3 regions of the Afipia sp. DC4300-2b1 genome follow, and region 1 is predicted to be linked to each of the others. Evidence: predicted binding sites of a transcription regulator. Region 1 holds the regulator's gene; each other region holds the start of a gene.
What was found. Region 1 encodes LexA, which represses DNA repair genes until DNA is damaged. Its sites were predicted from a motif close to TGTTCNNNNTGTGTTCNG; they were not measured.

Region 2: the regulator LexA is predicted to act here: its motif matches at 1,852-1,869, upstream of recA (recombinase RecA).
Region 3: the regulator LexA is predicted to act here: its motif matches at 679-696, upstream of ACP7AL_RS23335 (ATP-dependent helicase).

What each region holds. Positions count from the first base shown of each region.
Region 1 covers NZ_JAFCSX010000005.1:83,628-87,943, reverse strand. Annotated here, with positions in the region: gene trpD (anthranilate phosphoribosyltransferase) at 1-90, shown strand, start outside; gene trpC (indole-3-glycerol phosphate synthase TrpC) at 104-925, shown strand; gene moaC (cyclic pyranopterin monophosphate synthase MoaC) at 929-1,438, shown strand; gene glp (gephyrin-like molybdotransferase Glp) at 1,449-2,657, shown strand; gene lexA (transcriptional repressor LexA) at 2,870-3,577, shown strand; gene ACP7AL_RS20000 (ComEC/Rec2 family competence protein) at 3,682-4,316, opposite strand, start outside.
Region 2 covers NZ_JAFCSX010000002.1:515,781-520,096, forward strand. Annotated here, with positions in the region: gene ACP7AL_RS09155 (IS1595 family transposase) at 1-834, shown strand, start outside; gene ACP7AL_RS09160 (hypothetical protein) at 865-1,740, opposite strand; gene recA (recombinase RecA) at 1,981-3,069, shown strand; gene gcvP (aminomethyl-transferring glycine dehydrogenase) at 3,449-4,316, opposite strand, start outside.
Region 3 covers NZ_JAFCSX010000006.1:185,909-190,224, reverse strand. Annotated here, with positions in the region: gene ACP7AL_RS23340 (ImmA/IrrE family metallo-endopeptidase) at 1-611, shown strand, start outside; gene ACP7AL_RS23335 (ATP-dependent helicase) at 722-2,818, shown strand; gene ACP7AL_RS23330 (hypothetical protein) at 2,888-3,133, opposite strand; gene ACP7AL_RS23325 (hypothetical protein) at 3,111-4,178, opposite strand; gene ACP7AL_RS23320 (hypothetical protein) at 4,263-4,316, opposite strand, start outside.

The DNA.
Region 1 (4,316 bases):
AAGGAAGGCGTTGCGCTCGGCGCCAAGGCGCTGGACACTGGTGCGGCGGCGGACAGGCTCAAGCGCCTTGTCGCCGTCTCCAATGCTTGAGGAGCCAATACCCTTGTCGGACATCCTCGATAAAATCGAAACCTACAAGCGCGAGGAAATCGCCGCGGCCAAGCGCGCGCTTCCGCTCGCCGAGGTCGAGGCGCGCGCCAAGGCCGCATCCGCGCCGCGCGGCTTTGCCAAAGCCATTCGCGCGAAGCACGCCAACGGCGACTACGCACTGATCGCCGAGATCAAGAAGGCCTCGCCGTCGAAGGGACTCATTCGCGCCGACTTCGATCCGCCTGCTCTTGCCAAAGCTTACGAGGCGGGCGGCGCGGCTTGCCTCTCGGTGCTGACCGATACGCCATCGTTCCAGGGATCGCTCGCTTTCATGGTTGCGGCACGCGCGGCCGTCTCGCTGCCGGTGTTGCGCAAGGATTTCATGTACGACACCTATCAGGTGGCGGAAGCGCGGGCACATGGCGCGGACTGCATCCTGATTATCATGGCCGCGCTAGACGATGCTGCGGCGAAAGATATCGAGGATGCCGCATTCGCGCATGGCATGGACGTGCTGCTCGAAGTCCATAACCGCGAGGAACTCGACCGCGCCTTGAAGCTGAAGTCGCCGCTACTCGGCGTGAACAACCGCAACCTGCGCACCTTCGAGACGACGCTCGCCACCAGTGAAGAACTCGCTCCGCTGATCCCGAAGGATCGCATCAGTGTCGGCGAAAGCGGCATCTTTGTGCCGGAGGATCTCTCCCGTCTTGCGCGCGTCGGCATGAACACCTTTCTCGTCGGCGAGAGCCTGATGCGTCAGGCCGATGTGACGGCTGCAACGCGCACCCTGCTCGCCCGCAGCGATGCGCAACGCGCCACCGGGACGCGCTGAACCGTGGCAAAAAAGACATCAAAGACGAAAGCAGTCGCCGCCCTCACCCATATCGACGCCAAGGGTGAAGCACGCATGGTCGACGTCTCCGCCAAGCCGGATACCGAGCGCGTCGCGGTGGCCGAAGGCCAGGTCATCATGACCCGCAAGACGCTCGACCTCATTATCAAGGGCAACGCCGCCAAGGGCGACGTGCTCGGCACCGCGCGCGTCGCGGGCATCATGGCGGCGAAGCGGACCTCCGACCTCATTCCGCTCTGTCATCCGCTGGCTCTCTCAAAGGTCACGCTCGACATTACGCCCGACACCAAGCTGCCGGGTTGCCGCGTGCGTGCCACGGTGAAAGTGAAAGGCCCGACCGGCGTCGAGATGGAAGCGCTAACCGCCGTGTCGGTGGCCTGCCTCACCATCTACGACATGGTGAAGGCCGTGGAGCGCGGAATCCAGATCGACGCCATCCGTCTGGTCGAGAAAAAGGGCGGCAAGTCCGGCCACTATCTGGCGGACTATTGAGGATCGCACCATGGCGCTGATGCCGGTCGCCGAGGCCTATGCCGCCGTTCTCAAGGACGCCACTGCGTTGCCCGAAGAGACGGTTGCGCTCCAAGATGCGTTTCATCGCACGCTCTCTCGCGATATCGCAGCACTGCGCACCCAGCCTCCCGTCGCGCTGTCGGCGATGGATGGATACGCGGTGCGCGCGACGGATGCCGTGCCGGGCGCGCGGCTGAAGGTGATCGGCGAAGTCGCTGCCGGTCGGCCGTTCAATCAAAGCATCGGCGCCGGACAGGCTGCGCGCATCTTTACCGGCGGCGTTGTTCCCGGCGGCGTGGACGCGGTGGTCATTCAGGAAGACGCCGCGCGTGACGGCGAGTTCGTCCTCGTCAACGAAGCTATTACCGCAGGAAAAAACATCCGCCCCGCCGGTATCGATTTCCGCGAGGGCGACGTGCTCCTGCCGCGCGGCTCTCTGCTCAACGACCGCGCCCTTGCGCTGGCTGCCGGCATGAACCACCCGCGGTTGCCGGTGCACCGCCGTCCCAAGGTGGCGATCCTCGCGACCGGCGACGAACTGGTGCCTCCGGGCACGACACCCGGCCCCGGTCAGATCGTCTACAGCAATGTCTTCGCGCTGGCTGCACTCGCGCGCAGCGAAGGCGCGGACGTGATCGAACTCGGCATCGCGCGCGACACACTCGAAGAAACCTCCGGCGGCATCCGGCGCGCGCGCGATCTTGGAGCAGACGTTCTTGTCACCACCGGCGGCGCATCGGTTGGCGATCACGATCTGGTTCAGGCCGCGCTGACAACCGAAGGCTTCGACATGGCCTTCTGGAAGATCGCGCTGCGGCCCGGCAAGCCGATGATGAACGGACGGCTCGGGGCGATGCGCGTGCTCGGCCTGCCCGGGAACCCCGTGTCGTCCTACGTCTGCGCTTTCCTGTTTCTGGTGCCGCTGATCCGTTCGCTCTCCGGGCGAACCACGATCGATCATCCACTCGAGCAAGCCAGGCTTGGGCGCGAGCTGCCCGCCAACGACAAGCGGCAGGACTACCTGCGGGCGCGCGTCACAGCCGGCAGCGACGGTGTACCCGTCGCCACGTCGGTGGGCGCGCAGGACAGTTCGCTGGTGGCAAAACTGGTCGAAGCGAATGCACTGATCGTCCGTCCGCCATTCGCGCCCGCGGCCCCCGCCGGCTCGCCCTGCACGATCCTGCGGCTGCCGGACTGACAATCCCGATCACACGGGCCCCGTCGTTGACGTGAAATTAAGGGGTTGCGGAACACATATGGAACAGATAGTGTTCGTTCATGATTTGTTTCGAGTGACTCGCTACTCCTGAGTGTCCCTTTCCATTTGTTCTCGGTGGGGATCCAGAGAGGCGCGGCTTCGGATCAGAACGCGGGAATTCTTGAGATCCTTGGGATCGGGGACCAATTCAGATGCTGACACGCAAACAATACGAGCTTCTGCGCTTCATCAACGAGCGGCTCAAGGAAGCTGGTGTTCCGCCCTCCTTCGACGAAATGAAGGACGCGCTGGACCTGCGGTCCAAGTCCGGCATCCACCGGCTCATTACCGCCCTTGAGGAGCGCGGCTTCATCCGCAGGCTCGCCAACCGGGCCCGCGCCATCGAGGTCATCAAGCTTCCCGAAACGAGTGCCAGCCCCGGCGGCGCCCGCCGCGGCTTCACGCCAAGCGTCATCGAGGGCAACCTCGGCAAGGTCCGGTCGGCTCCGTCCCTCGGTCCTGATGAGGATGCCAGCTTCCCGGTTGCCGTGCCGGTCATGGGCCGGATCGCAGCCGGTACGCCGATCGAGGCGTTGCAGACCCGCAGCCACACCATCAGCGTGCCGCCCGACATGCTCGGCTCCGGCGAACACTACGCTCTCGAAGTGCGCGGCGATTCCATGATGGAAGCCGGCATTCTCGACGGCGACACCGTGCTGATCCAGCGCAACGAGACCGCCGACACCGGCGACATCGTGGTGGCGCTGATCGACGAGGAAGAAGCCACCCTGAAGCGCTTCCGCCGCCGCGGCGCGTCCATCGCGCTGGAGCCGGCCAACGCAGCTTATGAAGTTCGCATCCTGCCGCCCAACCGCGTGCGGATTCAGGGCAAGCTGATCGGGCTTGTCCGCAAGTACTGAGACTTTCGGGTTCCTTCATTCCAGGGCGCGAGCTTTTGCGAGCGAACCCGGAATCCAGAAACTTGCCCGTTGAATTTGCTGGCCTGTCCGGAATGATGGCTGGATCAATCGTCCGGCTGGAGATCGCTCTCTGCCGGCGTCGCATCGACAGGCTGCGCGGGACGGCTTGACCGTACAGCGGGTGTTTCGATGTCATCATCGGCATTTGCCGGTGACCACGGACGGTCGACGCCGCGCGGCTTGTTGGCCGTGATCGCGTAGCCGTCTGCGGTTTTGCGCAGGGCGAGTGTGCCGCGCCTGCGCAGCATCTCCTTATCCAGCACCATGGCCGCACAATCGGCGGGCGACTGACGCAGTGTCACGATGACCGCTGCGCGTACGCAATCATCCGCGAACGCATCGGGTTTCAGCGTCAGCGCGACGGTCGAGCCGTCCGCCGCCTGCACCACGCATCCAGATGGGTCGCACGAAACGCCATCGGTCAGCGACGCGTCGGTTGCCTTGCGCATGTCGGCGTCGGCTGCGAGCCATTCGCGTGACAGGAAAGCATCCTTTCCGGTGCGCATCAGGCGCAGCCTGCCGTCCTTCCCGCGCACCGCGACCGAGGTGCCGTCTCCCGCAACAAGGATGTCCGGCTGCGGCGTGGTCAGCGCCCAGATTGTTGCCAGTGCGATGAGCCCTGCTCCCGTCCATCGCAATGGCGTCCGCAACAAACCGAGCGCAATAATGCCTGCGCTCA
Region 2 (4,316 bases), on a different contig from region 1:
CCCGATGAGGACGCCTGCCTTAGTCACCTGATGCGGACACGGTTTGGCGAGCGGTTCACCTGTTTCAAGTGCCAGAAGCAGGCGACCTATTACCGGGTAAAGGCCCGCCGTTCGTTCGAGTGCGAGCATTGCGGCTATCAGGTTTACCCGACCGCTGGCACTCCGTTTGAGAAGACCCGCACCAGCCTGCGCGACTGGTTCTATGTGATGTTTCTGTTCTGCACGACACGCAACGGCGTGGCGGCAAAGGAAGTGCAGCGCCAGCTTGGCGTGACCTACAAGACGGCGTGGCGCATGTGCCGCCTGATCCGCCTCTATATGGGCTACGTGGACGGTGACTACCCTGTGGGTGGCCACGGCAAGACCGTGGAAGTGGACGAGACGTTTATCGGCGGTGTTGATAGCGGCAAGCCTGACGACAAGTCCGTCGTGTTCGGTATCCTAGAGCGTGGCGGTGACGTGGTGACACGTCATGTTATCGACCGCACCGCAAAGACGCTCGTTCCGCATGTCGTGAACTTCGTGAAGAAGGGATCGCGCGTCCACACGGACGAATTGTCCAGCTATCGCTCACTGACTGAGCGTCATGGCTACGATCACGAAACGGTCGATCACTCAGCCAAAGAATATGTTCGCGGCGACGTTCACACGAACGGAATTGAGTCGTTCTGGTCCAGCGTGAAGCGCGGGATCAACGGGACTTATGTTTGGGTTTCAAAGAAGCACTTGCAGACTTACCTGCGCGAGTTCGAGTATCGCCATAACTTGAGGAGTCAGCCTGCTTTGATGTTCGAGTTGCTTTTGCAGGCTTTTCCGAAGGTTCGGGTTGAGTAGCCATCATTTGCAAAAGCTTGTCGAAGCGCTTCATCTCAGGGCTTTCTGTGTTTCTTCGATTCTTAGTTTGCATCGGCCCGCCCAGTTTCGAAAATTATTGTCGCCGTTAAGAACCATATTGTCCCGCGCAAGGGTAACCAACTTCACCAAATTGTCCCGCTTGCTCGGATCATAAGGAAGAGATGTCTGTTGGTGAAAGACGCCCTGATAGTCCCTAAAGACCGTCAAGGCGTTGTGGTACTCGTTCAGAGCAATCTGCATTTTCTCAATACCCCAATCATTCGGCTGCAATAGGGCATTCAATTCGGAATTGTAGTTCGTGTTGTCGGGAATAAGTTTACCAAACAGCGCGGTATGAAGCTCTCCTATGGACGCCTGCATATCTCGTATGGTCGCGAGATATGGCGCGATGTCTTCGTTAGGCTTGTCCCAGCCTCCAGCAATCTGCGTCAAGCCAGCTTGAACCTTTGGCAATGCCCGATTGATCGCTACCGAAGCACTAAATAGCAGTTCGGATATTCGCTCCTTGTCGCCGCTTGAGTAGTACTTGGCTGGAATTAAAACCGAGCCTAGAGCGGGCTGTGTCGGTGCAGCCGGAACTGCTGATTGGGTTGGTTTAACTGGAGGAGCTTCCTCGACAGATTTAGGCGTTTGTATCTGCTGATACCCAAACGCGACAACTGCAACGAGCAAACCAAATGCAATGAAGTTCCTAGGTTCAAATATAGCCATCACTGTTTCGCGGTTAGAGGTCGTCCACCACGCAAGGCAAACTAGGGCAAAGGCCCCAGAGACCCAAAAAATTACGCCAGCCAACCATTTGTGCTCTGGCCACCTCATAGGGGCCACGCCTGCGGCGGTTTGTACCGCGAACAGGAAGAAAGTGAGAAAGAGCGGCGTATCCATTTAGGGCCCGTGCATCTGATTTCCCGCATACTACTGCGAGTAGAGGCGGGGCAGGCAATACCACAAAACATGTTACATGTCCTCAGGGTATATACTTGCCCGGTCCCTGAAAAGAACATATTGCGAACTTGGAACAAAAAGGGTACATTCTTTTCCATCGGATCACCACCGATTCCGGTCCGCCGACCCTGGGAAGCCGTTTGTCCGGCAGGCGAATCCCATACATAAGAGGAGCATCAGATGGCCCCCGCCGCCCTGCGTATCGTTGAAGGATCGTCCATGGACAAGACCAAGGCCCTGTCGGCCGCGCTCTCCCAGATCGAGCGCCAGTTCGGCAAGGGCTCCGTGATGAAGCTCGGCAAGAACGACCGCTCCATGGACATTGAGGTCATTCCGTCGGGCTCGCTTGGGCTGGATATCGCACTCGGCGTCGGCGGTCTGCCGAAGGGACGGGTGGTCGAGATCTACGGGCCGGAATCCTCCGGCAAGACCACGCTCGCGCTGCATACGGTGGCCGAAGCCCAGAAGAAGGGCGGCATCTGCGCCTTCATCGACGCCGAACACGCGCTCGATCCGGTCTATGCCCGCAAGCTCGGTGTCAATGTCGATGAACTTCTGATTTCGCAGCCGGACCACGGCGAGCAGGCGCTGGAAATCGCCGACACGCTGGTGCGCTCGGGTGCGGTCGATGTGCTGATCGTGGACTCGGTGGCGGCGCTGGTGCCGCGCGCCGAACTCGAGGGTGAGATGGGCGACGCGCTGCCTGGATTGCAGGCGCGACTGATGAGCCAGGCGCTGCGCAAGCTGACCGCCTCGATCAACAAGTCCCACACCATGGTGATCTTCATCAACCAGATCCGCATGAAGATCGGTGTGATGTACGGCTCGCCGGAAACCACCACCGGCGGCAATGCGCTGAAGTTCTACGCCTCGGTGCGCCTCGATATCCGCCGCATCGGCCAGATCAAGGAGCGCGACGAAGTCGTCGGCAACTCGACCCGGGTCAAGGTGGTGAAGAACAAGCTGGCGCCGCCGTTCAAGCAGGTCGAATTCGACATCATGTACGGCGAGGGCGTCTCGAAGATGGGCGAAATCCTCGACCTCGGCGTCAAGGCCGGCATCGTCGAGAAGTCCGGCGCCTGGTTCTCCTACGACAGCCAGCGCCTCGGGCAGGGCCGCGAGAATTCCAAGGCGTTCCTCAAGGCGAACCCCGAGATCACCGCCAAGATCGAGGCTTCGATCCGGCAGAACTCCGGCCTGATCGCTGAGCAGATTCTGGCCGGCTCGCCGGAACGCGATGCCGACGGCGAGGAGCCGCAGGACGAATAAAGCGTTTTCAGGCGAAGTGGGAACCGGTTCGCGTTAAGAAAACGCGACAACTAAAAAGAGTTCATTTTCGACCGGGCTTCACGGCCCGGCCGGTGCGATCCGAAAAGACGGGAATCCTTTTCGGGCATCCATCGCACCTTCGGAAGCAAACGGGCGTTGTGGATGTTGAGTTGCCGACATCCCCAGCGCCCGATTTGTTTTTGAGCTATGAGCGCGGCTGTTCTCTCTCGGCGTCGTCCCCGCGAAAGCGGGGACCCATACTCCCCGAGCTATCGATGCCGTGGGATGTGGGGCGGATGCGTCGTTCTCTTCAAATGAGAAAGAGGAAGGTGGATCCCCGCTTTCGCGGGGATGACCGGTTTAGAAATCGCGCGTGCGACTACTCCGCCGCCTGCGCGTAATCCGCGACCGGCGGGCATGAGCAGACCAGATTGCGGTCGCCATGAACGTTGTCGACGCGCCCCACGGGCGACCAGTACTTGTCGCTGCGCGAGGTGCCGGCCGGGAAGCAGCCTTCCGCGCGCGTATACGGCCGCTGCCAGTGATCCTCGGCGATGTCGTGCACGGTGTGCGGCGCATGACGCAGCGGCGAGGCCGCGATAGGCCATCGTCCGGCCTCGACGTCGGCGATCTCGCGGCGGATCGCGATCATGGCGTCGCAGAAGCGGTCCAGTTCCGCCTTCGATTCGGATTCGGTCGGTTCGATCATCAGCGTGCCCGGCACCGGGAAGCTCATGGTCGGGGCATGGAAGCCGTAGTCGATCAGCCGCTTGGCGATGTCGTCCACGGTGACGCCCGATCCTGCCTTCAGCCCGCGCGGATCGACGATGCACTCGTGCGCAACACGGCCGTTGTGGTTGCGATAGAGCACCGGGAAATGCGGATCGAGCCGCCTGGCGATGTAGTTCGCGTTCAGGATTGCGACTTCCGTCGCGCGGGTCAGGCCTTCGCCGCCCATCATCAGGATGTAGATGTAGGAGATGACGAGGATCGATGCGGACCCGTAGGGCGCCGCCGACACCGGACCGACCGGGGCCTTGCCGCCGTCGGTTGCGACATGTCCGGGCAGGAACGGCGCGAGATGCGCGCGCACGCCGATCGGGCCCATGCCCGGTCCGCCGCCCCCATGCGGAATGCAGAAGGTCTTGTGCAGATTGAGATGGCTGACATCCGCGCCATAGTCGCCGGGGCGGGCGAGCCCGACCTGCGCATTGAGATTCGCGCCGTCGAGATAGACCTGTCCGCCG
Region 3 (4,316 bases), on a different contig from region 1:
TGGAAATCCCGGCAGATCATGCCCAGCCGAGCTGGCGTTACACGCAACGACCGCAAGGCGAAATCTTTTGCGATACCTTCGCAGCCGAACTTCTGCTGCCGTACAAGCTCTTCAAACCGCGCGTGGATATGGCGGATATGGGTCTCGCGGCGGTCAACGCGCTGGCAGACGAGTTCGATGCCTCATTGATCTCGACAGGATCCCGCTTCGCCACGTTCTCCCGCGCACCTTGCGCCTTTGTGCTCGCTGAAGGCGGCAAAGTCCGCTACAGCGCCCGATCTGCCGCCCTTCGCGATGCGCGAGCCTGGATTAAATCAGGTTCGGCTTTACCAACGAGTTCCTACAGCGCCCGCGCGCGCGCAGGTGAAAAACCGACAGGCCCTGAAGAAGCAGCGCCGGAGGAATGGTTTGAGGATTGGGAGCGTGAGGGCGCGCTCTACGAAGACGTGCTTCATCTTGATCGATGGGATCAGACGCTGACATTGCTGTGGTTTGAAGAGGACGAAGTTCCCCCGCCACGGCCGGAGCGAAAGCAGTGGGAAGAGCGGTCCTACGGTCTGCGCGAACTCGACGGTACCCTGCCTTGGCCGAGCGGGAAGAAGCGTCGATAGCGCCAAAGAAGGCAGCAGCGACAATCGCAGCCAAGACAAGGCCGCGAATTCATTCGACTTAAAGCCTCGTTCATGGTTTGTACCATAGGCTCGGGATTCGGGGCGAGAGCATGCTGCAGCAGGTCAGAACGGCAAATGGACAGGGATTAGGCGCGGCCTATCTCGATGCGCTGAATGCTGAGCAGCGGCGGGCGGTCGAGCATGGTTGCGATGTCCTGGCTGAGGCCCCACCCCTTCTGATCATCGCCGGCGCCGGCTCGGGCAAGACCAACACGCTTGCGCACCGTGTCGCGCATCTCGTCGTTTCGGGCGCCGACCCGCGACGCATCATGCTGCTGACGTTTTCGCGTCGGGCGGCAGTCGAGATGCAACGCCGCGTGGAACGGATCATGAAAAAAGCGCTCGGCCCGAAGTCAGGCGTGATGGCAGACGCCCTCGCCTGGTCGGGGACGTTTCATGCGATGGGCGCGCGACTGCTGCGCGAGTATGCGACCGATATCGGACTGGACGCTGCCTTCACGATCCATGATCGGGAAGACTCCGCCGACCTCATCAATCTCGTGCGGCACGATCTTGGCTTCTCGAAGATGGAGAAGCGTTTTCCGATGAAGGACACATGCCTTGCGATCTACTCACGGGCGGTGAACGCGGAACTGCCGCTCGGCGAAGTTCTCGGCGCGACCTTTCCATGGTGCGCGGAATGGGAAGCCGAATTGCGGAAACTGTTCAGCGGCTATGTCGAGGCCAAGCAGAAGCAGAACGTGCTCGACTACGATGACCTGTTGCTTTGCTGGTCGCAAATGATGATGGCGCCCGCGCTTGCCGACGATCTGTCAGGCCGCTTCGATCATGTCCTCATCGACGAATATCAGGATACCAACCGCCTCCAGGCGTCGATCCTACTCAACTTCAAGCCGACCGGGCGCGGCCTGACCGTCGTCGGCGACGACGCGCAATCGATCTATTCGTTTCGTGCGGCCACAGTGCGCAACATCCTGGACTTTCCCGGACACTTCACGCCCAAAGCCGAGTTGATCACGCTGGAACAGAACTACCGCTCCACCCAGCCCATTCTTGCCGCGGCCAACGCCGTGATCGATCTCGCTGCCGAGCGCTTCACCAAGAACCTCTGGTCGAACCGGCCCTCCTCCGATCTGCCCGCGCTTGTGAACGTCGCCGATGACAATGCGCAAGCGGGATATATCGTCGAGACTATCCTCGCCAACCGCGAAGCCGGGACTCGCTTGAAGTCACAGGCTGTTCTGTTCCGGACGTCGAGCCACAGCGCAACGCTTGAACTCGAGCTGACCCGGCGCAACATCCCGTTCGTCAAATTCGGCGGCCTCAAATTCCTCGAAGCGGCTCACATCAAAGACGTGCTGGCGACCCTGCGCTGGGCGCACAATCTGCGCGACCGCGTGGCCGGATTCCGGGTTGCTCAGCTTCTGCCCGGCATCGGCCCCGGCACAGCGGCAAAGTTTCTCGATGGGATTGCCGCGGGCGGCAATGCGGCTGCGGGTCTGGATGGCTTCCGGCCACCCTCGGCCGCGGCGGAGCATTGGCAGAATTTCGTCGAGACCATGAGCACGCTACATCTCGGCGCCGCGGGTTGGCCGGCCGAACTCGACCTCGCCTGCCGCTGGTATCTGCCGTTCATGGCGCAGCGTTACGAGGACGCCGCTCACCGTGAGGCCGACCTCAGCCAGCTCGCGCAGATTGCCGCGACCTATCCGACGCGCGAGCGGTTCCTGACCGAACTGACCCTCGATCCACCTGATGCCACCAGTGACCAAGCCGGGCCGCCGCTGCTTGACGAAGATTATCTGATCCTCTCCACCATCCATTCCGCCAAGGGACAGGAATGGTCGTCGGTATTCGTCCTCAACGTCGTGGACGGCTGCATCCCTTCCGACCTCGGCGTCGGCTCGACGCCGGAGGTCGAGGAGGAGCGCCGCTTGCTGTACGTCGCCATGACCCGTGCCAAGGATCAGCTTCATCTGATGGTGCCGCAGCGTTTCTTCACCCACGGCCAGCGCAGTTTCGGGGATCGCCACGTCTATGCCCAGCGCACGCGTTTCATTCCGAATGCGATGACGAAGCATTTCCAGAGTTGCCATTGGCCCCGGCCAAAGGCCGGCAGCGCTCCGGCACGAGCGGCCCGCGCCCCCATCGACGTGAAGTCACGCATGCGCGGCATGTGGGGATGAGCCGTCTCTGCCAGCCTTCGCCTCACACGTCTTTGGCCGAGGTCATCCGAACATCGCCCACTCAGCACCTCATTCCGGCATGTGGGTGAATGGATTGCGCGGTGGACTCAAGACGGCTTGCGGCCGATGCGCTTTCAGAAAACGCTCCCAGAAGATAACCATCTCTTCGACGACAATAATTGCCTCGATCCAATGACCATCGACCTCAACTTCCAGGTATTGCTCTTGGTAGCCGGGCTCGACGTAGTCATTGTCGACATAGGTGCCGGTGGATTTGGTCCTACGTATTAGATTATTCGTAGGGTAATTCGCCAAACAAACCGATCATGAGGTCACCATCGAGTTGTGCGAATGGGATGTCCACATAGTGATCAGGATGCCGTGGCTTCGCTCTTCCGTCATTCGGACCGTTCCGGGTATGGCCTCGAACCTGCTCTCCGCTTTCCTTAATATAGGGCAAGATGACCAATCGACCGTGGTTGATCGAGCGGATGGTGCCTTCCTTCCATAAAGTGCTTCCCTCGGACTCTTTGGTGGAAGTGGTGTGCTTCACCTGCCAGCCGATGCCACCGTCCTCCTCGTACCAGAAGACGACACCGTTCGAGACCAGCACCCTTTGACCATTGGCTAACGCCTCGGCCAACATTCTTTGCACGCTCGCGAGCTGGAGCAACTGATTGGCCCGCGGCAACAAGATTTGGCGAATCTTGGCTTTGGTCTTCCCCCAATGGGCATCAGCGCTAAAGCCAAACCCATTGGCAATGCGTGCCCGCATTGCGATGGCCGCGGATCGTTCACCCGCCGCATAAGGCTTGGACCACATATTGTCGTGCGAGAGGTAGAGAATTGAACGATGCCAGCGGCGTGCCGGCTCGCCGACCAAGACGACCCTCAGATAAGGCATCTCCGAAAGTTGCTCGCTCAATTCCTGCCGGAACGGCTCCGACTCCGCCGGGAGAACGATTTCCGAGGACACCGGGCGCGGATCGTTCGCGTGCCGCCGACGAGCGTCTGCCAGCATGAGCCCCTCTTCGTCGTGAAGCCGCTGCTTGGATTGCAGGCTCTTCTCGACTTTGAGCTGCAGCGAATGCTTCTTTGCGGCTTCCATGTCCCGGGCCGCAAGTGCTTCACGGAAGGCTTGGTTGAGAGTAGCTGCCGCCGACGCGGCAGCCTCGCGATCCGGATAGAGGTCGCCACGCACGCGCCCGTCCTCGGTCGGCACCCTCCGGTCGCGCCAGATGGGAGCTTTGTCACCCTGCTCGACCAATTCCTGCATCAACCAGTTACCGAACCGCGGACGATAGTTCGGCCACACTGCTAGTGCGATTTCAGAGTCGCGGGTGCTATCTCCCCATTTCATCGCATGCCTCGTTATTGATCAGCAGTGGTTCATCCGGCAAGGGGCCCGCCTCTGCGTCAGAGATCCACCGTACTGGGAGACCGGTCACGCGTCCGCGGCCGCTGTCATATCGACGAAGACGTGCTTCAGCCGAATGGC